2 regions of the Gottfriedia sp. NPDC058432 genome follow, and region 1 is predicted to be linked to the other one. Evidence: riboswitches for the same ligand, from Rfam matches in the RefSeq annotation. Region 1 holds a riboswitch; the other holds the start of a gene.
The links. A riboswitch is a leader RNA that binds a small molecule or an ion and turns the genes downstream of it on or off. The one in region 1 is predicted to bind S-adenosylmethionine.
Positions count from the first base shown of each region.

Region 1 (16,459 bases):
TGAAATTTCATCGCCTTCTTCGCGACGTGCATTCATTGCAGAACGTAAGAAATCTGCGTTTGTTACACCACTAATTTCACTTGGGTATTGCATAGCTAGGAAAAGACCAGCTTGAGCTCGCTCATCAACTTCCATTTCTAAAACATCGTTGCCATCAAGCTCGATACTACCACCGATTACTTCATATTTAGGATGACCCATAATAGCAGAAGATAAAGTTGATTTACCTGTACCATTTGGTCCCATGATTGCGTGAATTTCTCCACCTTTTACTTCAAGGTTTACACCTTTTAAAATTTGCTTTCCTTCAATTGCTACTTGAAGGTCTTTTATTTTTAATGTAGAAGCTCCCATTTTACACCCTCCATAATATTACATAAAAATTCTATAAAATAGAAAATGGCTATTTTAAGTTCATTCTCATTTTATTCTCATTCTAATCTTAAAGCAATTAAAAAGTATTTTCAAGCCGTGCCCTATTTTACCAAAAAAGTTTTATTACGTGTAACTTTTTTTCACAAAAAAAGAATAAATAGAGATACTATATATATAGGAAATAAAATATCTAATATCACAACTAAAAAAGAGGGGAATTTAATGTCTAAAACAACTAAGCTTTCACCAGATCAACAAAAATTTGCGATTACTCAACTACAAACATATTTCTTACAAGAAAGAGACGAAGAATTAAGTGAATTAAGTTCGATGTTGCTATTAGACTTTATTTCACAAAAACTTGGACCTATGTTTTACAATAAGGGAGTTGAAGACTCACAAAGATTTATGTCCGAACGGGTTGAAGATCTATATGCTTTATTATTAAAAGAACAGATTGAAGATTAAGTTGTTTTAGTAAACTTCTTTTCTTTTAGTTTTTAACGACCTTTAGCACACACTTTATTTTTCGTACATACTCAATTTTAGATTATTCAATATTTATATAGTTGTTCAAATTATTCTTGTATTGTTAAAACAAATAAATGTTTTAATGCAGACTCTTCCATTATTTACGAAAAAACTAGATTTCATTAATCAAATTATCAAAAAAAGAACCTTTTACTATAATGAAGGTTCTTTTTAACTTTCTAATAAGGAATTTGACCAATTAAATAAAGTTGTATCTTGTTCATCAAAAAAAGATTATGATAAAAGATTAATTTAATATCCTTTACTTAGAGTAAAATAACGGTTTATTAGTCAGTTTGTAATTCAAGTAAGATCGAACATTTTTAACTTCAAAAAAACAATTAATATAGTTTGTTGATATATTAAATTTATTGAAATACATTTACTTCTAAAATCATTAATAGTTCCTCAAAACATCAATAACCCTTACATATTTCAACACTCTAAAGAAAAAAGGCTTTGTTCAATTAAATAAATTTACTCCCTTAACTATATTACAAAAACATTAATTCATCCCTCGTATATATTCTCAAATGCGATTTTAAAACATGAGAAAAACGAATTTTTTATTGATAAACCTGCACAGGTATAAAGACTTCAGGCATACCAGCAGCATATGCAGCTACTTCATATTCTTTAAAGATTAATTTAATGCCCGCATGGTCAAATGCCCATAATCTATTTTTGTCACTTAAATCAATTTCGTTAGGAGATTTTATTAATACATATCCTTTATATTTCTTTTGTAATTGCTGATAAGCATATTCTTGTACGGATTTTGTATTTTCGTTTATTAACTTAGATAGTGGAACTACTTCACCTGTTTTCACGTCAAAATTAAATGTAGTTCCCATTGTCATCCCATGTGCTCCACCTGTATATGAATACTCATTATAAATAACACTTAATTTATCAAGATTATTGTATAGTATTTTATAAGTAAAAACATATTCATAAGGTCTCCACGGCCCTTGGCTAGCATCCCATTTTGCCTTAGCTTCTTTCTCGTCTTCTAATAGCTTCAAACGATTACTATTCGCTAAATCAGCACCTTGTTTTAAAATACCATTGATCTTTTGTTGTGCGGTTGAATTAGAAGCTCCACTTATTTGTGGATACTTAATCGGTGCATCATTTAGTTTTTGTTCAGTAATTTTAATATGACGCGGTAATGGGTTTTCATTGATTCGAGCTTTAGTTTCCGCATTAACAAATTTAATAGAGCCCAAATTAATACTGCTAGTCATTATGATTAATAAGAAATAATATAGAAACTTTTTCACTAGACTCCTCCTATTTTCTTTATCAAAAAATAGTATGAGTATCTTTTAAATTATTTATGAAATATTTTATGAGAGTCTAAATACTTACAATCAATTAACAGACTGTTCTCAAGTCATTTTGTTAACTAGTTTAAATAAGTTCATTGCTATTTCATAAGTGTTTGGTTTCACCTTTTGACTATTAGAAAACACAATTACATATGTTTTTGAAACAGGATCGAAGACATTCATACAATTAATTCCTGGAACTACCCCACGATTGTATAAATACTTGCCTTTATTATAAAATCCGTAAGCATAATGGTTTTGATACGGATTAATAAATTGAGTAAAACTTTTACTCAAAATTAGTTTATTTGAAATAAGTGCCTCGTCCATTTTTTGCATTCCTGAAACCGTTGCATAAATATCTCCACAGCCTAATAAATAATTAAAATTTGGGATTCGTAATTGCTGCGGATCATTTTTAGATTGAATTAATAAATAACCGAGAGCATGATTCCTTGTTTTATAAAAATCATTACCTTGTCCAATTTCAGTCATATTCGCTTTATCGAAAATATGTGTCTTTATATATTCTCCATAAGGAATTCCAGTTACTTTTTCAATAACATAAGCAAGTAAAATATAATTTGTGTCATTGTAATCCCATTTGTTCAACGGTTTATAATGTACATTTGATTTAACTATTTTCTTTATCAGATTCGATGATGAAATTGGATTAAATTGCTCTTTTTGTTTCTTAATCCCTGAAGTATGTGAAATTAAATGAAATAATGTTAATTTTGACCCATTTGGAAAGTCCGGTATGTATTTTGAAATCGGATCATTAAAAGATATTTTGCCTTCTTCTTTTAATTGCATTAACAACGTTGAAACAAAAAATTTAGAAATTGAGCCAACTGGGTAATAGGTATTTGGTTTGTTCGGTAACTGATTTGAGATATCTCGATAACCGTATCCTTTATTAAGGATATTTTCTTCATTCTTCCTTACAAGAACAACTCCGTTAAAATGAATTTGCTGTAAGTAGCGATCAATCTCTCCATTATTCTTATTTTGATCATTAGTAAAATCAACTTTATTCATCGAAGAGTGATTCGAAACTGTCACTTTCGAAGAGTTTTTATTCAAGATAAAACTACAAAAAGGAGACATAATTAAAACAGCTAAGAAACTAGGAATCAAGAACAAATAAATTTTTTTCATCATATACCGCTCTCCCATTTTGCAGGGTTAAGAGGATTTCCCTATATTCCCTCTTCCCCATTATTTTTACCTTACCCCTATTTTATTGTGCAATTTTTTAGTTCCAATCACATACTATCTTAAAGCTACTGTATCTAAAACTTTTAAATCGGAACGAAGAACAAAAATTCACTTCAATTACTTATCCTAATTGTATTAACAATCTTGTCCATTAATCTTTAAAATTTAATTAGAAAAAATTTACTTAAACCTTAATAATTTATTATCTGTTTGTAATTTTAAAAGGTGTTTGGTTAATTTTTCATCTATTTTTCGGTGTTATAATACGTCTAGCTAAAAATTAAGAAAGGGGAAACAAATGGGTAAAATCCATATTTTCCGTTCAAAGACTTTAAGGTTTTTATTTTATACTGCGTTTTATTTATCAATTTTACTTGCACTACTTTACCTATATGGATTTAAAGATTCATTTACTGGGACCTTTATATATAACGATTTTTAGGACGTGAGCTGATGAAATCAATTATTGAACAAATAGATTATTGGGCAATTAACACCCCAAACACGATCGCATTTCAAAATAGTGATTACTCTTTAACATATAAAACTTTAAAGCAACAATCAGATGCGATTGCTAGCTGGATGATTAAAAATAATTTTACGAATAAGCCTATTATTGTGTATGGGCATATGCAGACAGAAATGATTTCCATTTTCTTAGGAAGTGTAAAAGCAGGTTGTGCATATATTCCCGTTGATGAGTCTATTCCTTTTGAAAGACTCAAAAAAATGATTACTAATTCTGGAGCAACTTTACTAATTACACCAAAAGAAATTACTTTAGAGTTTGAATCCATTAAAATTATAAATTTTGGAGAACTACAGGAAATTATTGATTCTACTGATCTAGTCAATTCTTTAACTGATTTTAATGTTAAAGACGATGATACATTTTATATTATCTATACTTCCGGCAGTACTGGAGATCCAAAAGGTGTGCAAATTACTGAAAAAAACTTACGTAGTTTTACCGATTGGATATTGAAGGATTTTAATATACACAATGGACAACGATTTTTGAATCAAGCTCCATTCTCTTTTGATTTATCAGTAATGGATTTATATCCATCTTTATTGTCGGGTGGCACACTCATTGCTGTTGAAAAATCTTTGGTTGAGCGACCAAAAGTATTATTCGATTATTTAATGGAAAGTGATATTGAGGTTTGGACTTCTACACCTTCATTTATAGAGATGTGTATGATGAACCCAAATTTCAGCGAATCCCTACTACCAAACTTAAAGACTTTTCTTTTCTGTGGTGAAGTACTATCGAATAATAGTGCTAAGCAGCTTTTATCTAGATTTCCTAATGCCGAGATTTATAATACTTACGGTCCAACAGAAGGAACAGTTGCTGTAACATTCGTCCAGATTACTGAGAAGGTCATAAACCAATATTCCCCATTACCGATTGGAACTCCGAAAGATGATACAATCATTTACATTATGGATGAATTAGGGAACCCACTTCCAGAAGGAGAAACAGGAGAAATTATTATAGCTGGTCCAAGTGTTAGTAAAGGGTATCTTAATAATCAATTAAAAACTGATGCAGCCTATTATCAAATAAATGGTATGCGCGCCTATAAAACAGGTGATTCTGGTTACTTTGATCACGGACTTTTGTTCTATAAAGGTAGGATCGATTTTCAAGTAAAGCTACATGGGTATCGGATTGAAATTGAGGACATTGAAAATAACATTAGAAGATTACCATTAGTCCATTCTGCAGTTATATTACCAGAGATGAAGGATGGTAAGTGTATCGATTTACATTGCTTAACAGTCGTTAAAGAACACGATTTCGAAAAGGAATATCATTTAACACGTTTTTTAAAACAAGAATTAAATAAATATATGCCGACTTATATGATTCCAAGAAAATTTAGTTACTTACAAAGCTTACCAATGACAACGAATGGTAAAGTTGATCGTAAAAAATTATTGGAGCAAACTTACCAATGATTCCTTACGGTAGTTTTACGTTTTTCGGTATTTTGTTTGTTCTATTAATCCCAGCAGTCATATTAGGCTTTTTAGGAAAAAGATTAACTAACTACACAACATTTCTTTCTTTTGTGTTTTTATTATTAGTCTTTTCCTCTTCTAAAATACAAACCTTCTATCTAGTTGCTTATATAATTTGGGTAGTTATTTTAATAAAAGGTTATAGTGTTTATCGGAAGAATGCGAACCATTCAACTGTTTATTACTTAAGTGTTTTTCTATCAATTTTACCTTTAATAATTGTAAAGGTTTCACCGATATTTGAAAGTACTACACTTGTAGGCTTTTTAGGAATTTCGTATTTAACATTTAAAGCAACACAAGTCATTATTGAAATTCGCGACCACAGTATAAAAGAAATAAGCATTGTTGATTTCTTGAAGTTTTTATTATTTTTTCCAACGATCTCTTCTGGACCAATTGATCGTTTTAGGAGATTTCAACAGGATTATCAAAAAAAGCTAACGGCTAGTGAATACCAGGAGTATTTTCAAATTGGCGTTCATAAAATTTTTATTGGTTTTCTCTATAAATATATAATTGGTTATTTAATTAACGTTCATATACTTGAAACACAGCTTGTTGTAGGGCATACTTTCGTCTCAAATCTAACGTATATGTATGCATATAGTCTGTACTTATTCTTTGATTTTGCAGGTTATAGTGCATTTGCAATCGGCGTTAGTTATTTAGTAGGTATTAAAACACCTGAAAACTTTAATATGCCATTCATTAGTCGAAATATAAAGGACTTTTGGAATCGCTGGCATATGAGCTTATCATTTTGGTTTCGTGACTATGTATATATGAGAATGGTATTCTTACTGACTAAGAAAAAAGTGATAAAAAATAGAAGAAATATATCATATATCAGTTACACTACTTTATTTTTACTAATGGGTGCATGGCACGGGATCCAAATAAATTACCTACTTTATGGTGTATACCAAGCCATATTGATGTGTAGTTTTGATTGGTTTGAACAATTCAATAAGAAAAAAAAGATTTGGAAAAATAATAAACTAACACATGTATTAGCGGTTATTATTACATTCCATTTTATTTGTTTCGGATTTTTAATATTTTCAGGACATCTAGTTAACTAAAGGAGAATGAGTATAATGGAAAATTTAAGAGCAGAAGTTTTAAAACTTTTAGCAGATTTATGTAATACAGATGAAGTGGTTGAAAATCCAGATATTCTGATTTTTGAAGAAGGATTATTAGATTCATTTGGTACAGTTAGCTTATTAGTTGAAATCGAAGAACAACTTGGTATCAACGTAACGATTTCTGACTTCGATCGTGAGGAGTGGGCAACACCAAATAAAATCATTTCGATTTTAGAGGCTAGAAAATGAAAAAAGTTCAAATTTTTGGGATGATAACAGCTATTTTCATTTTTTTACTAGCTTTGTATCTTCCAAATTCTTTTTACGAACTATTTATTACAAAAGAACGATTAAATAATACAGCAGCATCTTTAAATCCTGAAACATTTCAAGGGACTTTACTTCAAAGCAAAATGTTAAAAGACCCAAAATTTCTACCTATTTTCGGGTCTTCAGAACTTGCTAGAAGAGACCCCTTCCATCCTTCTAGATTTTTTATGGGAGAAAAAGATGAATTTACTCCCTATCTAATTGGTCGAGGGGGATCACAAAGTCTCGTTCATTTTCTTGATTTAGCATCTTTAGGTGATGGAATTAAAAATAGAAAAATTGTGTTTGTTTTATCTCCACAGTGGTTTATTCCACATGGGATTGATGATACTCATTTTTCACCTAATTATTCTGCGCTTCAAACTTATTCATTCGTTTTTAATAATACAATTGATATTTCAGTAAAGAGACAAATTGCAAAGAGACTTTTAACGCTGTCAATTATCAAAAAAGACTCTTTATTAGTAACTCAACTAAAATCATTTATTTCAAATAACAAAAAAATTAAATTCGAGGCTATGGCTGAAAAGCCGTTAGCTTACACATATTTTAAAATACTTGAAAAGAAAGATCTTTTTGATACCGTTATAATGGATCCAGATAAAAACTTCCGATTAAAAAAATCAAAATATGAAGATTTATCCTGGGATCGAGTAGCTCAAGTTGCCGATAAAATGGGCCAACGTGAATCAACTTCAAACCATTTCGGTATAATTAATAAATATTATAAAAAGCACATTCAAAACCGTCTTCTAGCATTAAAAAATTATAAACACGATAGTAACTATGGTGTATCGCCAGAATATGATGACCTTCAAATGGTATTAGCATTATTAAAAAAAGAGCACACAAAAGCGTTGTTTATCTCCGTTCCAGTAAATGGACCATGGTATGATTACGCTGGTTTCCCTAAAGAAGGTCGAGAAGTTTATTACAAAAAAGTAAAAAAACAAATTGAAGATTCTGGATTCCAAGTGGCTGATTTTTCTTCACATGAATACGATGAGTTTTTCCTAAAAGATACAATTCACTTAGGCTGGAAGGGCTGGGTATATGTAGATCAATCTTTAAATAAGTTTTATTCAGTAAATCATACACCCCCTTCTGCAAGTTTAAATCATAGATATCAATGACAAAAGCAGACTAATGTCTGCTTTTTTTTCATTGTGTTGAAATATAAAATAGTCAAACGGATATTAAGTGAATCTTATTACTATTTTTTTGTTATCTAATATTTATTTTAATGTTAATATGTTTAGCTGTTTTAAAATATCAACAAACTATAGTATTAATTATTCTTGAGAAATTAAAAATATTTTGAGCTAATTTTTAGAAAAACAATTTCAAATAATAGTTTAGTAAAATGTTCGATATTAATTGACCTATAAACTGATTAATAAATAACTGTTAGTTTATGCTAAGTAAAGGCTATTTGATTAAGTTTTTATTGTAGACTTCTTTGAGATAAACAAGTTGATTGGAACGAAAGGGGTGCTCGACTCCTATGGGATATGCAGGAAGGCTGAGACCCCGCAGGCGCGCCGAGGAGGCTAAAGAATCTCGCCCCATGGAAAGCGAGCATCCCGTAGTGGAAATCAATATCACTCTACTCCTTTTACGAAAATATGATAATTAATTGACAAGATTTTTTCTCAACAACGTGAAGCAGACTTGTGTCTACTTTTTTCATTGCTGACAGACATTAAATATAAATATATTCTTTAAACTACCAAATACTAAATTAAACAATAACTTGAAACTTCATTTATAATAAAAACGATAACATTCAATTATTAAACTGTTGAAAGAAGGTTTCTAATTTGGCACATATCTTAGTAGCGGGAAAAATCCCAGAAAAAGCCGAGCAATTATTAAAAGATCATCATGTCATTGTTTATGAAAATGAGCAATTAATTACAGAAGATGAATTGTGTGAACTGGTTGTTGGGGTAGATGCAATTTTAAGTTTACTATCCACTCCAATCACCAAAAGAGTAATTGATGCTGCTAAAAATGTAAAAATTATTGCTAATTACGGAGCAGGATTTAATAATATCGATGTAGATTATGCAACTAGTAAAGGCATTCATGTTACAAACACTCCACTTGTTTCTACAGACGCAACTGCTGAGTTAACTTTTGGAATCCTCCTAGCTGTATCCAGAAGAATAGTCGAAGGGGACGAACTTTGCCGCACAATAGGTTTTGAAGGGTGGGCTCCATTATTCTTTAGAGGAACCGAAGTATCAGGAAAAACTTTAGGTATTTTTGGTTTCGGTAATATCGGACAAGCTGTAGCTAAACGAGCTAGGGCTTTTAATATGAATATTATTTATCACCAACCAAGAAGATTAAGTAATGAACTTGAACAAGAATTAAATGCCACTTACGTATCAATGGATGAACTTTTACAGACTTCTGACTATATTACCCTTCATTCTCCTTACAAGCCCGATCTACACCATTTATTTGGAAAAGAAGAGTTTTATAAGATGAAAGATACTGCATTTTTTATCAATGCAGCTAGAGGTCCTTTAGCGAACGAACAGGAATTAGTAGACGCATTAAAGGATGGCGTAATTGCGGGTGCTGCTCTAGATGTATTTGAATTCGAACCAAAAATAACAGAAGTGCTAAAATCACTTACAAATGTTGTATTAACACCTCATATCGGTAATGCAACATATGAAACTCGTGATGCTATGTCAGAAATAGCAGCTAAAAATATTATTGAGGTTATGGCTGAACGACCACCAATCTCACCTGTAAATCAAATTCTTGTGAAGAGCTAAATATAGAAAAGGGATGGGCATAAGTTAGTTTAACTGACTTATGTCCGTCCCTTTTTTATTTATTTTATTTGCGATTCCTTGGGATTTAATTGCATTGCCAATTTTATATGCGATTTTCAGAATTTATTTTCAGTTAATAGTTTTTTAAAACTTTATTACCTATAGAAAAAAGAGGGTTCCCACAAAAATTCACTTGGGATACCCTCTCTCTTTTTATTATTGACTTACAGGTACTACAGCACCTTTATATTTTTTAATGATGAAATCTTGAATTTCTTTTGAGTGTAATACTTTTACAAGCTCTTTAATTTCTTTTTTATCTTTATCGCCTTTACGAACAGCAATAATGTTTACATATGGAGAGTCTTTACCCTCTAAAGCAATAGCATCCTTCATTGGGTTTAATCCAGCATCAATCGCGTAGTTTGTGTTAATTAGTACTGCATCGCCTTCATTGTTTTGATAAACTTTTGGAAGCATACCAGCGTCTACGTCAGCTTGGAATTTTAAGTGTTTTGGATTCTCAACAATGTCTTTAATTTGAGCAGTAGTTGGATCAATTCCAGCTTTAAGTTTAATTAATCCTTCGTGTTGTAATAAGCTTAACATACGACCATGGTCAGCTACTGAGCTACTCATGATAATTTTAGCTCCATTTGGAAGTTCATCTAAGCTCTTATATTTTTTAGAGTAAACTCCAATTGGCTCGATGTGGATTCCACCAGCGTTTTCAAATTTATAACCATTTTCTTTCATTTGAGACTCTAAATATGGAATGTGTTGGAAATAGTTTGCATCTAATTCTTTTGAAGCTAGTGCTTTATTTGGTAATACATAATCTTGGAATTTAACAATTTTTAAGTTAATTCCTTCTTTTTTAAGGATTGGTTTAGCTTGTTCTAAAATAACTGCGTGAGGTACATTTGATGCACCTACCACTAATTCTTTATTTTTATCTTCTCCACCTTTATTACATGCTGCTAAAGATAATGCTAAAACACCTGCTCCTAATAAACTTGCGATTTTTTTGAATTTCACTGTCAGTTCCTCCCTTATATGATTAAGCTCTTTTATCTATTTTCGTTGTTACTAAATCTCCAATAAACTGAAGAATAAATACAATTAATAAAATAATGACTGTCGCAACAAGAGTTACTTGGTTATTAGAACGTTGGTATCCTTCCATAAATGCTAGGTTACCAAGTCCACCTCCACCTACAACACCAGCCATTGCTGTATAACCAACAATTGCAATTGTAGTAACTGTTAAACCTGAAATAATTGCTGGTAAAGCTTCTGGTATTAATACTTTTACGATGATTGTAAAGGTACTAGCTCCCATTGCTCTTGCAGCTTCGATTACACCTTTATCAATTTCACGTAATCCGATTTCGACCATCCTTGCATAGAATGGTGCAGCACCAATAATTAATGCAGGTAATGCTGCTTTTGCTCCTAGCATTGAGCCAAGTATAAAGATCGTAAATGGAATTAATAAAATGATTAAAATGATAAACGGTATTGAACGAAAAATATTTACAAACGCTGCTAGGATTGTATTAAAAAATTTATTTTCAAGCAACTGGTCTTTACTAGTTAAAAATAAGAATAAACCTATTATTAGTCCAAAAATAAACGTTGCAACCGCAGCAATTACAACCATGAATAATGTTTCTTGAGTAGCTACAAGCATTGCATCCCAATCAACATTCGGAAAAAGTTGTGTCATCTTATGCTACCTCCACTTCAACTTGTTTTGATTCTAAATAAGCGATTGCTTCTTTGATGTTTTTTATGTCACCAACAAGTTGAATCTTCATTGTCCCATAAGAGCCTTCAGCAGTTTGAACAATTTTCCCTTGCAAAATGTTAATCTCAATATCAAAGTGCTTAACTACCTCAGAAATATGTGGCTGATCTGCTTGACCATTTTTAAATGTTAGCTTGTAAGTATTATCCTTCCCATCACCTTGAGAAATTACTTCACCTTCATCATTGCCTTTGATTTGCGTCACAAATTTCTTTGTAATTGCTTGTTTAGGACGAGTAAATACATCAACAACATGGCCTTCTTCTACTACATTTCCGTTTTCCATTACTGCTACTCGTTGACAAATCTTTTGAATAACATGCATTTCATGGGTAATCAGAATTATTGTAATACCAAGCTGTTTATTAATATTTGTCAGTAAAGCTAAGATTGAATCTGTTGTTTCAGGATCTAATGCAGAAGTCGCTTCATCACATAAAAGAACATCTGGGTTATTAGCAAGTGCTCTTGCAATTCCGACACGTTGCTTTTGACCTCCACTTAGTTCAGAAGGATAAGCATTTTCTCTACCTTCAAGTCCTACAAGTTTAATTAATTCTTTCGCACGATTAATGCTTTCCTTTTTTGAAACTTTAGCAATTTCAAGTGGGAAAAGTATATTTTCTAATACAGTTCTTGACCACAATAAATTAAAATGCTGAAAAATCATTCCTATTTTTTGTCTTGCTTTTCTTAACTGACTAGATGAGCATTTAGAGATCGATTGACCATTAATAATTACTTCACCTGATGTAGGGGACTCAAGTCCATTTAGCATACGTAATAACGTACTTTTCCCTGCGCCGCTATATCCGATCATGCCAAAAATTTCACCTGCTTCAATATTTAAAGAAACATTTTGTACTGCGGTAACTGTGCCCTTTTTACCTTTGTATATTTTACTTACATTATTTATTTGAATCATACACTTGATCTCCTTTCAAAACATTCTAACAACTTATCTTTCAATTTTTTGTAAGTAAGTACTTTTTTAGTCGCATAAAACAAAAAAACCTTTCAACTCACATGAGCAGAAAGGTTTAACATACAAAAAGTATTCCTTTCTCTCATCTCTCAAAGCATATGCTTTGCAGGAATTAGCACCATTTCAATGACGTTCATTGACGGTTGCTGGGTTTCACAGGGCACAGTCCCTCCACCTCTCTCGATAAGAGTTAATCTTACGATCTATTAAGTTGTTTAACGTAATTTCTTTAACGTAAGTCCAATTCTACAAACTTAGACAGTAGTTGTCAACAATTTTCTAAAAGTTTTTTTTCGTTTTCTACACTTGTATATTGAAAAATCGTTTCCATTAGTAGTAATAATCGATAGTTCCCTTCAAAAGAAGCATCATTCAGTTTTAATAAAAGTCCTAACCTTTGCGAACCTGAATTTAGATATTCCCATCCATCTTTTGAAAAATTAACTCTAAGTTGCGGAATCGAACGATCAATTACCTCGATAAAAGGAGCCTTTTTACTTAACTTTATAAATACTTTTTCATTTAGGCAGTTTAATTCTACAATCCTTTCTTCGATTGGCAAAATGATTTGTAAATATTCCTTTTTTATAAATAAGTTTCTTGCTTGTCCTATCCACTCCTTGATATCCATAATAAACACCTCTCCCGATTTCTTTAATCTTATTTTCTCATAGATAAGGGGTGTATTCTTTATATTTCGCTCGACATTTACCTTGATAAAAATCTATATTTTAATTTTATTTCTACAACATTCAACTCATTTCCCGAGAAATATGTCAAAGGTTAGGGACATTTATAAGGGATTTAGAAAATGAAATAGCTCTCGTATGATCACTTAAAAAGACAAATAAAAAGAGTGCATTTCGAATGCACTCTCTTTAATGTAATGACAAAATCCTAAAAACTTGATGATCAACTCATCGTTTAATATATAAATTATATTTTTTTAACAATTCATGTAAATAAGGTACAGATTGAAAAGCGTAAATTTTTTGTTTCATTTCCCCATTTTCAAAAATAAGTAAACAAGGTACACTTTCAACCTTCCAGTTTTGAGCTTCTTCCACTATTTCATTAATATTTACCTTACTGATAGGTAAATTTGGCAGAATCTCATTTACAACTTCTAGCATTTTAGAAGCTACTTGGCATGTACCACACATTGCGGTATAAATATAAATAACTGTCGTCTCTTTTGATTGAATTCTTTGCATTATTTCATTCTTTGTCCATTGCTGCATGATCATTATTCCTCTTTAATTTGTACGTAAATAATCTGTAAATACTAAAATATCCGCCCCTAATAATACACTAGCTAAATGTTGACTCGGAGCTGTTGCCACTTCTCGATAACTTCTATCAATGTACAGATGCTCTGCCTGTGGAAATTCTCTTTTTAACAGTCTTCTAAGCTTTTCACCGGCCTCATCTGCATCTACTAACACATAGATTTCTCTTAAATCTAACATTTCAGCAAGCTCATCTAGCTTTGAAGTACCAACTGTACCATTCGTACAGATAATATCTACAGGCTCCTTTATGATCGTCTGTATTTTTCTCTTATCAGTAGTACCTTCGACAATGATAACTTTTCTTTGATCTTCAATATTCACTGGGCATCACCTAATGTATAGGACTCAAAAACTTTTGACTAAAAATCTTTTGTATATAGTATATTCGATTTCCCCTTAGTTGTTTCCTTTTTTTCCCTAAATGAAAATGTCCCTTTAAATTATGTTTTATGTAAATAAGTTAAGCTTTATTACATTAATTATACACGCAAAATAAAAAAGCGCCCAATTTGGACGCTTAATGTTAGATAATTAATCTTGATTGATCATTTCTTCGTATTGACCAGCAGTCATTAACTCATCAAGTTGAGAAGCGTTTGTAGCTTCAACAACTACCATCCATGCTTTTTCGTATGGAGATTCGTTTACGAATTCAGGATTTTCATCTAGATCAGAGTTTACTTCAATTACTTTACCACTGATTGGAGCATATAGTTCAGATACTGTTTTTACAGACTCAACGCTACCGAATGGCTCATTTATAGTAAGTTCATCGCCTACTTCTGGTAGCTCAACAAATACGATATCTCCAAGCTCTGATTGAGCGAAATGAGTAATACCGATATAGTATTTATTACCTTCAACTTTTACCCACTCATGTTCTTCTGAATAACGTAGTTCATTTGGAATTGACATTGTGAAATCCTCCTCAGATTAATTACCTTAAATTATATAGTTATTTTATAACCAAGCCTTTTCAAATACCTCTTCATTAAAACCAACTGTCGCTTTATCTCCATTAAAAAGCAGAGGTCTTTTAATTAATTTACCATCCGAACTTAGTAGTTCTAATAGCTCGTCCTCAGTCTTTGTTGGAATAACATCCTTCAATCCAAGCTCACGATATTTAACGCCGCTTGTATTAAATAATTTATTTATAGAAATTCCACTTGCTTTATAAAGATCAGCAAGTAATTCCTTTGAAGGTGGATTTAATGTAATATCAATTGCTTCAACCGGAATATTATGTTCTTTAAGCCAAGAAGCGGCTTTTCGACAAGTTCCACATTTTGGATATGTATAAAAAATGATACTCATTTTAGCAACTCCTCCCAAATTCTATTTTATCACAGGGAATATGCGAGTTAAAATAGTTCCGTTCGAAAATTCTGTAATAAGTTAGTTCCAAAAATATTATAGCAATATTCATCATACTAAACCAGTAGAACATTCGTGTTTTTCGACAGATTTAAACAAAAACCTTAAATATTTTTAATATATCAAAGTAATTTACTATATCATTCGATGAACCTCTTAAATTTTACTCAACTTATACTAGTATGGCACAAGTCATGGCAAAATTATCCTTATCTATTTAAGAATCTAGAACTATTTATTCTTTAATGCAAACGATTGGAGTAAGGGTGCTACAGCGTCTTTAAAAAACGAATCCCAAATTGTTAAATAAAAAAAACTGCCAATCTACAGATCGGCAGTTTTTTTTATTTATACAGTATAACGCTCTTCTTCTAATACATTAGCAGCAATTTCACGTTTCTTCGCAATTACATTAATTGGCGTATGACGTGTAAACTTACGAAGTGCTGAAGTCATCATTCTTAATGTATCACCAGACTCAACAGCAACAAGTGTTTCCTTAGCATGAGCTTCGATTTCATTAAATGCTTCTTGACAGAATACTTGAGTATAAAGTAATTTTTGGTTTGATTTTACTAATCCTACTTTGTTAATTGCCTTTTCAGTACGCAGAACTGTCGATTCCATTGCGTAAATATTGCTTACGATATCTGCAATATTTACTAGAATCTCTTGTTCATTGCTTAATGCTTTACCAAATTTTTGAACTGCTAAACCAGCAATCATGATCGCAATTTTCTTCGCATTACGAACTAAATATTTCTCTTGCTCTAAAGGAGCATCTCCCACTTCTTCAGGCATTAACATCATTAACTCTTCTTGAATTTGTTGTGCTTGTTGAAGTAATGGAAGCTCTCCGCTCATTGCTTTTCGAAGGTAAGTACTTGGTACAATTAAACGATTAATTTCGTTTGTTCCTTCAAAAATTCGGTTAATACGAGAATCACGGTAAATACGCTCAATTTCATATTCAGCCATGAAGCCATATCCACCGTGGATTTGCACTCCTTCATCTGCAACATAGTCTAACACTTCAGAACAGAAGAATTTATTTAAAGAACATTCAATCGCATATTCTGCTACAGCTGCAGCTACTGCTTTTGGATCTTTTGCTTGCTCTTCAGTTAATTGACTAAAGCGATCTTCGAAAAGTCCTACAGTACGATATGCTGAACTTTCACTTGCATAAACTTTTGTAGCCATACTAGCTAATTTTTCTTGAATTAAACTAAATTTAGCAATTGGTGTTTTGAATTGTTGGCGTTGGTTAGCATACGTTGCAGATAATTCTAA
Region 1 is NZ_JBHXLC010000002.1:324,901-341,359, reverse strand. It holds gene sufC (Fe-S cluster assembly ATPase SufC) at 1-354, opposite strand, end outside; gene ACFWM3_RS03880 (DUF2164 family protein) at 598-843, shown strand; gene ACFWM3_RS03875 (DUF3298 and DUF4163 domain-containing protein) at 1,473-2,189, opposite strand; gene ACFWM3_RS03870 (serine hydrolase domain-containing protein) at 2,298-3,401, opposite strand; gene dltX (teichoic acid D-Ala incorporation-associated protein DltX) at 3,757-3,900, shown strand; gene dltA (D-alanine--poly(phosphoribitol) ligase subunit DltA) at 3,912-5,426, shown strand; gene dltB (D-alanyl-lipoteichoic acid biosynthesis protein DltB) at 5,423-6,574, shown strand; gene dltC (D-alanine--poly(phosphoribitol) ligase subunit 2) at 6,590-6,829, shown strand; gene dltD (D-alanyl-lipoteichoic acid biosynthesis protein DltD) at 6,826-8,043, shown strand; gene ACFWM3_RS03840 (2-hydroxyacid dehydrogenase family protein) at 8,731-9,702, shown strand; gene metQ (methionine ABC transporter substrate-binding lipoprotein MetQ) at 9,919-10,740, opposite strand; gene ACFWM3_RS03830 (methionine ABC transporter permease) at 10,763-11,431, opposite strand; gene ACFWM3_RS03825 (methionine ABC transporter ATP-binding protein) at 11,433-12,437, opposite strand; SAM riboswitch class I at 12,577-12,687, opposite strand; gene ACFWM3_RS03820 (hypothetical protein) at 12,766-13,128, opposite strand; gene ACFWM3_RS03815 (thioredoxin family protein) at 13,415-13,738, opposite strand; gene ACFWM3_RS03810 (ribonuclease M5) at 13,754-14,104, opposite strand; gene gcvH (glycine cleavage system protein GcvH) at 14,321-14,704, opposite strand; gene ACFWM3_RS03800 (arsenate reductase family protein) at 14,750-15,106, opposite strand; gene ACFWM3_RS03795 (acyl-CoA dehydrogenase family protein) at 15,515-16,459, opposite strand, start outside.

Region 2 (16,459 bases), on a different contig from region 1:
TTTATCCAACATCAACAACTTATATAACTAAATTAATTCCAGTAAATCAGAGGGTCCGGTTCAATGCGTTGCGTAGTTTAGTTCAATCTGGAGGATTCCTAACTGGACCAGCGATTGCAGGTCTACTTTTTATGATTGGCACACCTATGTTCGCTATTAATATTAATGCGATCTCGTTTATCATTTCAGGAATTGTTACAGCGTGTTTGCCTAATTTGGATAAGGTAACAATGCGAAATGTAAAATATGAGAAGCTCTCCCTAAAACTAATTAAGGAAGATTTTGCTGAGGTTTTAAATTTCAGTCGTAAATCAAGTTACGTTATGAGAATTTATTTTTTGTTTAATAGTATATTAGTTTTAACGGCTGCTGTTGATTCATTAGAAGCAGTGTTTTCAAAGAGCGTACTTCATTTGAGTAATACAGAATATGGTGTTCTAGTAAGTATTGCTGGTGCAGGAATTGGTATAGGTGCAATTATTAATACAATTTTTGCAAAAAGACTACATCCTTCTTGGCTTATGGGGATTGGGACAATTTTTTTATCATTAGGATATATCGTATATTCATTTTCTAATTCTTTTACAATGGGTGGGTACGGATTTTTCTTATTATCATTTGCGTTGTCTTTTGCAAATACGGGATTTGATACATTTTACCAATCCAACGTAGATGTCAAAATAATGGGAAGAGTTGGTAGTATCTATGGTTTTGTTGAAGCAATATTAGTGATCGTTTCAACTATACTAATCGGATTTTCTACTCACTATGTATCGATTAAAATGTCTGTAATCGCTGGTAGTTTTATTATGTTATTTTTAGCGTTATTTTTAAGTGTATTTATGATCCGACCTTCAAGCGAAAACTATTTCAGAAGTATTGGATATAAATAAAGTTTTTAGAATTTAGTAAAAAAAAATTTCGTTCTATTTCAACTAATGCAGTGCGATAGTTGAAGATTAGCTGTTTAGAAACAGCTTTTTTTATTGGTGAAAATTAGAATTTGGTTAAATGATTATTAAAATAATTTAATTTAAATTAAGTAAATTCTCACTAAAAATGTTACATTAAAAATAGTATATTTGAATGTTTTTAATAGTGAAGGTTTTAATGAAGGTTAAACATTTTAAGGGGTATACAGAATGAAGAAGATGGAACTCTTCGAAAAATTTCTAAGGAGGTTTTTCTACTTAAATGGATTCTACTAAACTATAGAAAAAAATTATTATTAATAGATTAATTTCCTTGAAAATTAAAAACCATATATGAATATAACATCCAAAAGGAGTGTTAGTATTAAAAATGATTAAAATGAAGAAATATTCAGTTGTTATGATAGTGTTAATTTTATTGTTCACTCCTACATCTATGCTCTTCCATCCAATGAAGGCTTTTTCTGAAGAACTTTCAGTAGAGAATATTAATATTACTGAATATACAAATAAATACATCAAGGGATACGTAAAAGATCCGCAAAAAATAGAAAAACTGATCGGAAATGTGACAACATCAAAAGGAACGAAAATACAGTTTTTTGCTGCTTTTAATTCAGTTACAGGTGAATTCAAGCTTGATATTGGAAATCAGCCGAATGGATCTACTGTACAAATGTTAATTGTATATAGGAATAACGGTTATCAAGTAGTAAATGGGCCGTCCATTTTACTGGATAAAAATGAAGAAAAACCGCCATCAATACCATATGTTAAACCACTAAACGAACATTCGGATTCAATTACAGGATATTCTGAACCGCAAGCGGTAGTTAAGGTATGGAGAGACAATCAGATTTATGCAGAAGGAATTGCAAATCAAGATGGAAGTTTTACGATTCCTATTGAAAAACAAGAAGTTGGTACTACATTTTCTGTTACAGCATCTAAGCATAATGAGATAAGTGAGAGTACTCATTTTACTGTTAAAGAAGAATCAACACAAAAATCGATTCCAATTGAAGTAAAACCTATTTTTGAGCAACAAAAAGATATTTCCTTTAAAACGGAAGCTAACACGACAATAGTAATTAGAAAAAATTATGAAATTATTTACATCATCGAGCCAAACGAACACAGTGACGAGCAATTTACGGTTTCCAATTCAAATCTTGGTAAAGATGATGAAATATTTATACATGCATTTGATGATCAAGGAAACAGTAGCGAGCCGATTATTCAAAAAGTTTTAGACAATAAAAAACCTTATCTTCTACCTTTAAGAGGTATAAATGATGCAACAAGTGAACTTCATGTGCTTTCTGAACCTGGTATAAAAATAAAAATAGAGTATCAAGGTGGAAGTTTTATTGGGGAAGGAAATACGGATGAATCAGGAATTTTCGAATATAATTTCAATCCCATTCCTCGAATTTCAGAATATATTCAAGTTACTGCAATTGATAAAGCAGGAAATTACTCGCAAGTTTTAATGGTAGTTAGAGATGTAACACCTCCAGATACTCCTATCTTAGATGTACCTGTTTATACAAATTCTACCCAAGTAAAGGGGAGGGCAGAGAAGGGGACAAGTATTTTACTTAAGAAAAATGGTCTTCTCTACAAAACAGGAATAGTATACGCAGGTGGTACCTTCCAGATAGATGTCAGCGACCTAGCAGTGGATGACGAATTAGAATTTACTGTGAAAGATAATGCGGGTAATATAAGTGAACCCCTTATAATCCAAGTAACGGATCCACCAATTACTGCAGTTCCTATTGTAAATACGGTAACAAATTTATCCTTTCAAATTACCGGAACTGCTGATCCAAATGCAGTTATCGAATTATATAAAGATGAAATAAAAGTGAAATCGGTTACTGCTAATAGTGTAGGGAGTTTTGTGTTTGATATTGACTTACAAAAACAGGGTACTGAGTTTACATTATTCGCAGTAAAAAATGGAATGACTAGCCAACCTGTTAGGCTAATTGTAAAAGATGCAAAGGCTCCAACTATATTGAATATTATTGAAGTCGGTGACAATGAAGAACAAGTCAGAGGTACAGTATCAGTAAATTCAACAGACCCAGTTGCTAATATAGAGGTAATCGCTAATGATAAAGTAATTGGTACTGGAATTGCTGATAAATCCGGTTATTTTAGTGTTTCAATTCCAATGCAAAAAGCCGGAACAACATTGAAAATAACTTCAACAGATGCTTCAGGAAATTCAGATATCAAACAAACAATTGTTAAAGATCGTACTCCACCAGAGATATTTATAAAACCTGAAACTATTTATGCTAAATACATTACGGGGAAAACAGAACCGAATTTATTTGTAAGGTATTTTATTAACGGAGTTTTAAAAGAAGAAGTTAAATCTGACTCTCAAGGAATTTTTGTATTAACTAGAGGTTATTTAAATAACAATTCACTACTTTTGTTTCAAGCAATAGATTCTTCGGGAAATATAAATGAAAATAGGATTCTAGTTGATGATATAAATCCTCCTGAACCACCTCAGGTAAACACTGTTACAAATAAATCGACAGAAATATCGGGGAAAGCTGAAGCAAATGCAACTTTAAGGTTGATGATAGGTGGTAAAGAATACAGTGCAAAAGCAGATGGCTATGGAAATTACAAAGTAACCATCCCAATCCAAAACGCTGGAACAACAATTTCAGTCGAAGCAAAGGATAGTGTCGGAAATGTAAGTTCTGCTAAATTTATTAAAGTCGTTAAAGTGGCTCCCAACATCCCAACTGTAAATACAGTCAATAATAAAACGAACATTGTATCGGGAAAAACCGACGCATATGCAACAGTAGTAGTAGAACTCTCAGGGAAAATATTCAGTGCAAAAGCGGATCAGTATGGAAATTATAAAGTTACTATACCAATTCAGAATACTGGAATAAGTATATCTATTACAGCACAAGACAGTTCTGGTAAAGTAAGTGCAGCAAGAAGTACTAAAGTTGTAAGAATAGCTCCAAATATCCCATTAGCCAATACAGTCAATAATAAAACGAACACAGTTACTGGTAAAACAGAAGTAAATGCAACAGTGGGTGTAACAATCTCTGGGAAAGTATATAGTGCAAAAGCGGATAAATATGGGAATTATAAAGTAGGCATTCCAATTCAAAATTCCGGAATAAGTATATCAATTACAGCAAAAGACAGTTCTGGAAAAATAAGTGCAGCAAGAAGTATTAAGGTTGTAAGAGTAGCTCCGAACATACCAATTGTAAATACAGTAAAATACTATTCTACAACAGTAACAGGGAAAACCGAGAAGTATGCTATTGTAACTGTCAAAATTGGGACAAAAACATACACAGCAAGAGCAAATGTATCAGGAAACTACAAAGTACATATTCCAAAACAGCGAGCGGGAACAAAGTTAAATGTAAATACAAAAGATTCCAAAGGATTTGTAAGTGCTACTAGAGTATTAACAGTTTTAAAATAGTAAAAAGGCCAGTAATCATTCGGGGAATTGCGTTAGTTAAATAAGAAAAAAAGATCCTTCTCAAAAAAAGAAGGATTTTTTTGTGTTAATTATTACAATCAGTAATGAACTTTTTTATCTTTTTCTGAAAATTTTTCAACTGATAAATCAACATTTTTTATTAAGGCAGTAAAGAATTTTTTTATCCAAAAACACCAGCAAAAGGATTGAACCTTTTAAAAGAAGGCTCAATTCTTTTAATTATTATTTGAAAAAGAAAAAATCAGTAAGATCGTTAAAAACATCTGTGTTTTTTTTACTGAAATTTGCAATCAAACTAGTTATTTTAATATAACAATCATCATCTTCGTTTTATAATTTTATTACGTTCAATTTAAGGAACTAATAGAAAGAATCAAAATAAATATGTAAGGCTAATCTAAAAGTATTTTTACTTGGTAACTTTGAAAATAAATTATTAGTGTTTGGAGTGACAAGGTTTTCTACAATAGTTTGGAATTAATTTCCAAAAATTACTGAAAAATCTAACATTTAGTAAATGGGTTGACGTGATTTTTTTTATCGGTTAATCTTGTTTCAATCAATTAATAAAAATAAATTACATAACAAATAATTCTTATCCAGAGAGGTGGAGGGACTTGGCCCTATGATACCTCAGCAGCGGGTTCTATATGAACACTGTGCTAATTCCATCAGGGTATTGCCCTTGAGAGATAAGAAGAGTAGATTTTCCAACAAATCCTCTTCTATCTAAGAAGGGGATTTTTTTCATCTATACCCTTCATAATAACTAAATAAATTATTTCTTATCCAGAGAGGTGGAGGGACTGGCCCTATGAAACCTCGGCAGCGGGTTCTTGTAATACCGTGCCAATTCCATGGGAGATCCCAAAAGATAAGTAGAGTTAGTAAAAAACCTCTCAACTTGTCTTTGTTGAGAGGTTTTTAGTCTGAAGTAGAATAATTCCTTTTGAACGTGGAGCTTTATAGAAGAAGACATGGGAATTATTTGGTTTTAATACCAAGTATTCATATGTGAAAAATGTGATTTTGGTATTCTTAAGTGTTGTTGCCACCAATTTAGGTGTTCTACAGATAAAACATTTTTTTAAAGGAGGAAGGTACTGAAAATGCGATTTTTATTTAAAAGATTAATAACAATGATTGTTACGATTTGGATTATTATCACTCTTACCTTTATCATTATGCATCTCATTCCCGGTGATCCGTTTGCATCAGACGCAAAATCATTACCTGAAGAAATTGTCAAGAATATGCGGGCTAAATACAATTTAGATGAACCGCTACATGTTCAATACCTACTATATCTTAAAGATTTATTGCATTTTAATTTTGGTCCATCTATTCAATCGAAATCGAGAGGTGTAAACACATTAATTGCAGAAGGATTTGGACCATCAGCATTATTAGGAATTCAAGCATTGATAATAGCTTGCGTTGTTGGAATTGGATTAGGAACGATTGCAGCGTTAAAGCATAATAGATTACTTGATTATGTATCAATGTTTATAGCAATTATTGGAATTTCGATTCCTAGCTTTATATTAGCCCCTTTATTAATAAAATATTTTAGTGTTCAGTGGGGGCTATTACCAGTAGCATCTTGGGGGACTTGGAGCCATTCTATATTGCCGACGATTGCTTTGACAGTAGGTCCAATCGCAATAATTACTAGGTTTGTCCGTACTAGTATGATTGAGGTTTTGAATCAAAATTACATAAAAACTGCAGAAGCTAAAGGACTGTCAACAATTGAAATTGTCGTCAAGCATGGTATTCGAAACGCTTTAATTCCAGTTATTTCTTTTATTGGACCTTTATTTGCAGCGGTTATTACTGGAACTTTTGTAATCGAGAAAATATTCGCTATCCCAGGACTAGGTAAATATTTTGTAGATAGTATTTTTAATCGAGATTACCCAGTTATTCTAGGCACTACTATTTTTTATAGTTTTATATTAATTGTTACGCTTTTTATTATAGATTTGTCCTATCGTTTGATTGATCCACGAATAAAATTTGGAAAAGGAGATGAATCATAATGAATCAACCAGAAACGAATCTCGACTCTCTCTTTCATCCAGTAGATCGGTCGACAATGCAGAAACAAAAAATTATAAGGCCCCAAAAAAACTATGCGAATGAGATTGTTAGAAAGATAGCTAAAAATAAGCTTGCAGTAGTTGGCTTTATTTTACTTACAATCATTATTATTCTTTCAATTATTGGGTCTCATATGGTTCCATATAGTCCAAGTAAACAGTCTTTAACACAAGGAAATTTATCGTTATCTAGTAAACATTGGTTTGGAACGGATGATTTAGGTAGAGATGTGTGGTCAAGAACATGGGCTGGTGCTAGAATATCGCTCATTATCGGATTCTCTGCAGCATTAATCGATTTAGTCATTGGAGTGTTTGTAGGTGGTATTTCTGGCTATATGGTTGGAAGAAGTAAAATCGGAGATCGAATCGATAGTGTTTTAATGAGAATTGTGGAAATTCTTTATGGGATACCGTACTTACTAGTAGTAATTCTCTTAATGGTTATTATGAAGCCAGGACTAGGAACGATGATTTTAGCCTTATCAATCACTGGCTGGGTAGGAATGGCAAGAATTGTTAGAGGGCAGGTCCTACAATTAAAACAACAAGAATTTATACTCGCTGCAGAAAAGCTTGGTACATCACATTGGAAAATAATTTTAAAACATTTCATTCCGAATATGATGGGAATTATTATTGTTAATTTAACGTTTACGATTCCTAACGCTATATTTGCTGAATCTTTTTTAAGTTTTCTAGGATTGGGAGTACAGGCCCCGTCAGCAAGCTGGGGTACAATGGCAAACGATTCATTGGGGGTTATTTTAAGTGGACAGTGGTGGAGATTGTTTTTCCCAGGTCTAATGATTTCATTAACAATGTTTGCTTTTAATGCTTTTGGTGATGGATTACAAGATGCATTGGACCCCAAATCGAATAAGTAAGGAGGGATAAACAGTGAATTATTTATTAGAGGTCAATGATTTACATATCTCTTTTCATACAAATGGTGGAGAGATTCAAGCTGTAAGAGGTGTTTCATTCCATGTCGATCGTGGAGAAATTTTAGCCATTGTAGGTGAAAGTGGTTGTGGAAAAAGTGTAACAGCCCAATCCATTATGGGGATGATTCCAAAAACTTATGGAAACATAAAAGAAGGAGAAATTTCCTTTAAAGGAAAAGACTTAATAAATTTTTCAAAAAAGCAATATCAAAGAATAAGAGGATCTGAAATAGGTATGATTTTTCAGGACCCTATGTCTGCATTAAATCCAACAATGAAGATTGGTAGACAAATAGACGAAGTGTTAATAAAGCATAAAAATCTATCGAAAAAGGAAGCCAAACAAAAAACAATCGAGTTGCTACAACAAGTTGGAATTCCAGATTCGTTTAATCGTTATTCCGAGTATCCTTATGAGTTTAGTGGTGGTATGAGGCAACGCGTAGTAATCGCTATGGCTTTAGCTTGTGACCCTGAATTAATTATTGCAGATGAACCGACGACTGCACTTGATGTGACCATACAGGCACAAATTCTAGACTTGTTAAAGACCATCCAAACGGAGAGGAACTCTTCTATTATCCTAATAACTCATGATTTAGGTGTAGTTGCAGAAGTAGCAGACCGGGTTGCAGTGATGTATGCAGGAATAGTGATTGAAAGTGGAACAGTGAATGAGATTTTCGAAAATCCAAAACATCCATATACATTAGGCTTACTCCAATCTGTTCCTAGGCTTGAAATATTAGAAACAGAAAGGCTAGTACCAATTGAGGGAGCACCTCCGGATTTATTTTCACCGCCAAAAGGATGTCCTTTTGCTGAAAGATGTCCTTATACAATGGAAGTTTGTGTGGAACATATGCCAAAAATTGAGTCAATTACAGAGTCTCATCATGTCAGTTGTTGGTTAAACGATCCAAGAGCATTTAAACAGAAAGAACTCATTGGAGTAAGGAGTGAAAATATTGTCTGAATATGTACTAGAGGTTACTGATATTAAAAAGCATTTTAAAGTAGGGCCAAAGAAAACAGTTAAATCCGTTGATGGAATATCATTTGGAATAAAGAAGGGAGAAACGCTTGGACTTGTTGGAGAAAGTGGTAGTGGTAAATCCACACTCGGACGAACTGTTGTCGGTCTATATGAAGCAACTACAGGCAATGTTTCGTTTGAAGGAAAAAAACTATCGGAGTTGGATTCTAAAGGTAAAAAAGAGTTTAACAGACAAGTGCAAATGATATTTCAAGATCCACATAGTTCGCTTAACCCGAGGATGAAGGTTGGAGATATTGTCGCAGAAGGGATTGATGCATATAAATTGTTAAAAGGAAAAGAGAAAAAAGCAAGAGTAATTGAACTGCTTGAACAGGTTGGTTTAAATAGGGAACATGCAGATAGGTACCCACATGAATTTAGTGGAGGTCAACGCCAAAGAATTGGAATTGCTAGAGCATTGGCGGTAAAACCATCATTTATTGTTGCTGATGAAGCAATTTCCGCATTAGATGTATCAGTCCAAGCTCAAGTTATTAATTTACTACAGGATTTACAAAAAAAAGAGCAATTAACTTATTTATTTATAGCACATGATCTTGCAATGGTTAAGCACATAAGCGATCGAATCGGTGTGATCTATTTGGGGAAAATGATGGAATTGGCAGAAAGTACGACATTATTTAAAGAACCTCTTCATCCTTACACTAAAGCACTTTTATCAGCGATACCAGTGTCTGAACCAAGGTTGCGGGGGACAAAAGAACGCATTGTACTTTCTGGTGACCCACCGAGCCCATTAAATCCCCCTTCAGGATGCCCATTTAGAACTAGATGTCCAATGGCAATGGATATTTGTACTTATAAAACACCTGAGTGGAAAGAAGTTAGCATAAACCATTGGGTTTCATGTCACTTATTTTAAAATAATTGGAGGTTATACAATTGAAGAAAAATTCATTCATTCTTATTTCAATATTGATATTTATTTTAGGATTAGCTGGATGTGGGAGCAACTCTACAAGTAGTACTGTGGAAAAAGGAAACGATATTAAACAAGAAATAGTGGCTAACTTAGCAGGAGAACCTTATACATTAGACCCTGCCTTTGCATCTGATACAACTTCTTACTGGGTTATTGATAACCTATACGAAGGCTTGTATCGCTATGATAAGAAAGGGAATATTGTCGAAGGCGTAGCGAGTAAGGTAGATGTATCAAAAGATGGGAAAACATATACTTTTACAATCCGAGACGGACTAAAATGGTCAAATGGTGATGATTTAACAGCTAATGATTTTGAATTTGCTTGGAAAAGGGTTTTAGATCCAAAAACGGCGGCTTATGATCCTTCAAGCTTTTATTACATTAAAGGTGCTGAGGAATATAATACTGGGAAGGGATCAATTGAAAGTGTTGGTATTAAAGCAATCGATTCTAAAACATTAGTTATCCAGTTAAAAACACCAATCGAATTCTTTCCAAAAGTATTACTTGGGCAAGCTTTTTTACCGGTCGATAAAAAAGTAGTAGAAAGTAATAAGGATTGGGCAGCAGAGGCACAAACAATTGTAACAAATGGAGCTTACAAATTATCAAGCTGGAAGCATAACAATGAATTAACGATTGAAAAAAGTAATGCTTATTGGGATCAAAAAAATATAACAATTAATAAGGTTCGATTTAAAATGGTTGCTGATGCAACGACTGAGTATCAAATGTTTAAATCAAATGAACTTGATTTAGTAAAGAACTTACAACCCGAAGCAATTGAGCAAGAAAAAAATAGTAAAGAATTTGTTAATTCAAAGCAATTTAGTGTTTATACATACTCTTTTAACTTAAATGAGAAGCCCTTTACAAACTCAAAAATCAGAAGAGCATTTGCTGAGGCAATTGATCGTGAAGCAATTACAAAAAACATCTCTAAAGGAGGAGAGGAGGCAGCTTACGGTTATGTACCTTTTGGAGTAAAGTCTCCTTCAGGAAAAGATTTTAGAGATGAGGCAAAAAAATACTATAAGTTTGATAAGGAAGAAGCTAAGAAATTACTTTCAGAGGGCTTAAAAGAAGAAGGTTGGAGCAAATTACCAGAAGTAACACTTAAATATAATTCAGAAGCAAACCATAAAAAAATTGCGGAAGCACTTCAAGAAATGTTTAAAGAAAATCTAGGTGTAAAAGTAAAATTAGAAAATCAGGAATGGAAAACTTACATTGATACGTTTAAGCAAAAGAATTTCCAACTTGCTAGAATGGGTTGGGGCGGAGATTTTCTTGATCCATATCCTGTATTGAATCTTTACAGTAAGAACAGCTCAAGTAATTTTACAAATTGGAGTAACCCGAAATTTGATAAATTATTGGAGCAATCGTTAATTGAACAAAATGAAGAAAAAAGATTTGAGTTATTGCATCAAGCAGAGGCTGTATTAATGGAAGATATGCCAATTATTCCTATTTATTTCTCATCGCAGAATTCTTTAGTGAAGAAAAATATTAAAGGTATTCGCTTTGATCCGTTGAACAATCCAGACTTCCGTTTTGCAAAAGTAACAGAGTAAGTAAACTATCAAGCCATGAAATAAGGAAAGCATTTAATCTTTAAAAATTGAGTAGTTCTAAGGGGGGATAGAAGTGGAAAATATGTTGAGAAAAGCGGTAGAAACTAGAAAGCATTATCTCATTAACAAGCTTATTAAAATTGGAATATATAAAAAAGAGTCATCTCATTTATTTGTTCTAACGCTAACCGAGCTTGAAGATGAATATAATCGTGTAATAAGTATAAAAAGAAGTAAAAAAGTAAATTAAAAAAATCACCTAGATTATTAAATATATACAAGCAATGAGTAAGTATAAGATCAAAAGCAGCCATTGGCTGCTTTTTTAATTTAGTATTTGCAGGAGAGTTTAATAAAGAAACTGGTAAAAAGTACAGAATTTATTACTAAAATAGTACATGCAAGGGGGCATAAATTCTAAAAGAAAATTCGTTTCTAGGATGACTATTTAGTTTTGTGATGTGTGAATAATAAGAGGATAAGAATAGTTTTAATGAGTCTGTTTTTTCTTATTAAAGTAGATGAAGTGAATGACAAGATTGTTCAATAAGGACTTCACAGTTAAGTATTCTATATTTACTCTACTCTAGGCGCACGCGGATGATGAGTTTTTGAATTGTACTACTTTTTCATGCTAGAATGAATACAACTTCAATTGAAAGAAAATATAAGTGTGTATACTCTTATTCGAGGAGAATTTATGAATTTCGAGCAAATGGAATACATAGTAAAAGTTGCAAGCGAGAAATCGATCATTAAGGCTGCAGAAAAATTACATATTACAAGTTCAGGGCTAAGTCAATCGATCTCCCAATTAGAGCATGAAATGGGAATAAATATTTTTAACCGTTCAAGAAAAGGAACATTTCCAACAGAAGAAGGAAAGATTTTAATAAATAGAGCTAGTGAAGTCTTAGAAATTATCAGTAAGTTAAATGAAGAGCTGTCTGATTATAAAAATAATAAAAAGATTCATTTGAAAATAGTAGCTGCTCCTACTTTTGCAGCAGTACTTCTACGAGCAATGAACAGAATTAAAGATGAACATCCGAATGCAACGATTGAAATCGAGGAAAAAGATCCACCACTTATAATGGAAACAATTAAACACACTGAATATGATTTTTGCTTTTTCCCTCAAGATTTAGAGATACTAAAGGGTGAAAAAAATATTAACTATGAAATAATTCGGACTGATCGTGTTCACGCTATTGTAGGAAAAAACTCCCCGCTCTATCATCTTGACTACGTAACAAAAGCTGATGTATTCGAGATGGATACAGCGTGTTATTCAATCTATTCTGATTATTACTATTCTAAATTAATTAAAGAAAATAAAAATAAAATAAGAGTAACTACAAACAGTATGAATATTCTTACAGAGGCAGTTAGAGAACATAATGTATTTGTCTATTCTCATGAGTCAGGCGCTAAATTTCATCCATACATTCAAAGTGGAACCTTAAGATCTATTCCATACAAAGAAAATAATGAATATGTTGTTAAGGATTTATGGGTAATCTATCCAAAAAATAAAAAGCTTTCTATTATAAGTAAAAAATTTATCGAAATCGTTAAAGAAATAGCCACTCAATGATGAGAGGTTATTTTTTATTTAAGAATCTTTTTCTACTAAGTACCAATAGAATAGTTGAATTAGGATAAACGTCCTAATACACTATTGGAAAAATTTGTTAAAATTAGGATAGAGTAATTTAGCTCAAATAATTTAACAAAGGGGAAAATATGCAGAATAGAAACGTAGAACTGGTGGAACTAAATGCAGAAAATTGGTATGAATGCTGTCTATTAGAGGTATCTGAAGATCAAAAGAGTCACATCGAGCCGAATGCAATCTCGATTGCTCAATCGAAATTTGAATCTTCACTAAAGCCATATGCTATACATTTTGAAGGTAAAGCGGTTGGATTTTTAATGTTTAATACTACTGAAGAAGAGCTAGATGGCTATTGGATCTATAGAATAATGGTTGATAAGAATTTTCAACAAAAAGGACTTGGTAAGATTGCAACTCAGTTAATGATCGATGAAATGATTAAACTACCAAATGCCAAAAGAATTGTTGTAGGATATCACCCTGAAAACTTAGGAGCACATAATTTATATTCAAGTTTAGGATTTATTGATCATGGCGATCGATTTGGTAAAGAAATAGCAGTAGTATTAGATATAAAGTAGCTATGAATGTTCCAAAGGATAATTTTTTGTCGCTAATATCAGAGTAAAATACATCAATAAACGTAAAGAAGGGATAGCAATTAAGCTATCCCTTAAATTCTCGATTCATTCCAGTAAATTAAATAAAATTGCTGTCTGTTTTTATTGGGTGTCTTCGTCGATTTTGTACTCCAAAATATCACCTGGCTGACAATCCAATGTCTTACAGATTGCTTCTAATGTTGAAAAACGAACGGCTTTTGCTTTACCATTTTTCAGAATGGACAGGTTTGCCATCGTAATTCCAACCTTCTCCGAAAGCTCCGTTACGCTCATTTTTCGTTTTGCTAACATCACATCAATATTAATAATTATCGCCATACCATCCACCTCAGACCGTTAAATCATTTTCTGATTTTATGTTAATCGCTTCTTGTAGAAGCTGTTGGAGGATAGCAGCAAAAACGGCGATAACCAACGAAGCAAAAATGATGATCATCCCCAATATTCCAACAGGAGGGTCAACTTTCTTCGCTATAAAACGAAAGAGTGGCATACCTAATACATATATACTACTGATTGCAATTGCACAGTATTTTATGTTCATTAATGCCTTTACGGATAATTCTGAGAATGCTGTGTTATTGTCAATATACCGTAAAAGATTAAATGCCTGATAGAGGGCAATATAAAAAGGCACAGCAGCTCCATACATCACGATGAAAACAAGATATTTCATTGCGGCAATATTTGGATACAATTTTGAAGAGAAATTCGCAATATTTGGTACCAAAAATATACATAAAGCAAGCACTGCAATTCCAGCGAGAAAAATTATTAGCTTTAAGAAAGTGGTTGAACCTCTTTTAACATTCATATTAAGTACCTCACTTATTTAATGACAATATGAATTTAACATATTATTTATTGTTTTACAATAAATTTATATTGTTTTTTATTATGTTATTATTGTTATTGAAATATCCCTTTAATCTAGACAAAAAGAAAAAGCATTTCTCATATAATGAAATGCTTTTTCTTTACTAATGTTAAATGTATTTTATTTATTTGCAGCGTTTATTACATTAAGAGAATCATTAATTGCCGATTTACACTTATTTGCATCTGGGTTTGATGTACGAGCTGAAGCTAATACAACGTCAATCGTACCATCAATTTTAGTCCATGAAGTACTATCTATTTTTCTAAGTTTAGCCTCTGAAGTATCCCATTGATGTTCCAAACTGTCAGCATCTTTTTTAGTTAAATTAAAGTTCTTTGAGTTCACATCTGACAACATTTTATTTTCTATTGTTGCAAATTCTGTTAATTGACCAGATAATGTTGTTTGAGTAGAAGCAGCATTTGATGATAATTTAAGATAACCGCCAATACCAACTGCTAAGAAAATACACAGTGCTAAAATTGTTTGTTTCATTATATTATTTTTATTTCTATTTTCATCTGTTTTTTCAATATATAATGAAATATCAATTTTTGAAACAGCAAGGAAAACAATGATTGCTAAAATTGCGACCAGAAAAATGATACTTGTACTTGTTGTTCCTAAACCTAAACCACCATTCACTTTCGGTTGTGATAAATAATCTCCTAGTGATGCCCCAAGTGGACGTGTAAGAATGTACGCAATCCAGAAGCCTAACATTCCATCAAGTTTTAAAAACTTCCACGCTAGGAATACACAAAGGATGATCACAATAACCGTTACACCAGTTTTAAAATACCCAAGTCCAAGTTGTTCAGAATATAAATCCCCAACAGCAGTACCTAGTGCAAAGGTGAAAAGAATCGCTAACCAATAGAATATTTCTCTTTTTCTTGTGAAAATTGAATGGATAGAAAGTGTTTTTTCACTAAGAAACCAAAAAAGAAACGTTAAAGCTAGCAGCGCGGAGAATACAATCGTACTTGTTTCAAGAGGTACTCCAATAGCGTCTGTCAAATTATCGGTTACCAATGTTCCGAATACACTTATTAGTACAACGGTGATCCAATAAATACTTGGAACATATTTCTTTGCTTTGAATTGAAAAAATAAAGAGATAAAAAATGCAACACCCATAAGGACTGTTGTAAGTCCTAATCCTAAACCAAGGTTAAAATTCAAGAAGTCAGCAAATGTTTCACCAACAGTTGTACATAAAATTTTTATAATCCAGAAATAGATTGTAACTTCTGGTACCTTGTTAAGCAGGCTATTTATTTTCTTTTGATTTGTCTCCATAAATGATTTTCCTTTCTATTTGAATTAAAGTACATTTTTATATTCACACATAATAATGAAAGGAAAATGAAAAACAGGAGAATTGTACAATTTTATTGGTTTTAAATTACAACAAAAAGGAGTAGGTAAATTCCTACTCCTTTTTAATGAATAAACAAAGTTTACTTTGCCTTGTTAAAATCCTGTGTCGCTTCTTTGTTCATGCCTTTTTTCAGATAAGCATTTCCACGGTCACTGTAAGCAAGTTTAAAGTGAGGATTCAATTCAATTGACTTGCTGAAATCGGCAATGGCCTGATCATACATCTGCTTATAGTAATAAGCAAGCCCGCGGTCGTCATATACGAGGTAATCTTTTGGATTCAAATCAATAGCCTTGTTGAAATCGGTAATGGCTTGGTCGTACATCTGCTTACTGAGATAGGCATACCCACGGTTGTCATATACTTGGAAATCCTTTGAATTCAAATCAATGGCTTTGTTGTAATCAGATATGGCCTGATCATACAACTGCTTGCTTTGATAGGCAAGCCCTCGGTCGTTATATACGAGGTAATCTTTTTGATTCAAATCGATGGCCTTGTTGAAATCAGTAATGGCCTGGTCGAACATCCGCATATTAAAATAGGTAAGCCCACGGTTGTCATATACCTGGTAATCTTTTTGATTTAAATCAATAGCTTTATTGAAATCGGCAATGGCCTGTTTATACATTTGCTTATCGTAATAGACAAGCCCAAGGTTGTTATAAGCCAGGTAAAATTTAGAATTCAAATCAATGGTCTTTTTGAAATCGGCAATGGCCTGATCATACAACTGCTTATAGTAATAGGCAAGCCCGCGGTTGTTATAGGCCTTATAATGTTTCGGATCTAACTCAATTGCTTTGTCAAAATCGGAAATAGCCACATCGTACATTTGTTTTTCCAGATAGACAAGTCCACGGTTACTATATGATGTTGCAAAATCAGGTTTTAATTTTATAG
Region 2 is NZ_JBHXLC010000021.1:41,694-58,152, forward strand. It holds gene ACFWM3_RS18465 (MFS transporter) at 1-893, shown strand, start outside; gene ACFWM3_RS18470 (Ig-like domain-containing protein) at 1,303-4,419, shown strand; SAM riboswitch class I at 5,033-5,139, shown strand; SAM riboswitch class I at 5,223-5,321, shown strand; gene ACFWM3_RS18475 (ABC transporter permease) at 5,550-6,482, shown strand; gene ACFWM3_RS18480 (ABC transporter permease) at 6,482-7,429, shown strand; gene ACFWM3_RS18485 (ABC transporter ATP-binding protein) at 7,443-8,465, shown strand; gene ACFWM3_RS18490 (ABC transporter ATP-binding protein) at 8,458-9,411, shown strand; gene ACFWM3_RS18495 (peptide ABC transporter substrate-binding protein) at 9,432-11,051, shown strand; gene ACFWM3_RS18500 (Fur-regulated basic protein FbpA) at 11,134-11,301, shown strand; gene ACFWM3_RS18505 (LysR family transcriptional regulator) at 11,752-12,648, shown strand; gene ACFWM3_RS18510 (GNAT family N-acetyltransferase) at 12,798-13,250, shown strand; gene ACFWM3_RS18515 (helix-turn-helix domain-containing protein) at 13,392-13,610, opposite strand; gene ACFWM3_RS18520 (DUF2975 domain-containing protein) at 13,621-14,106, opposite strand; gene ACFWM3_RS18525 (COG4705 family protein) at 14,290-15,474, opposite strand; gene ACFWM3_RS18530 (tetratricopeptide repeat protein) at 15,636-16,459, opposite strand, start outside.
Region 2: linked by a shared signal. The riboswitch ahead of ACFWM3_RS18475 (ABC transporter permease) and the one ahead of ACFWM3_RS03825 (methionine ABC transporter ATP-binding protein) in region 1 are both predicted to bind S-adenosylmethionine.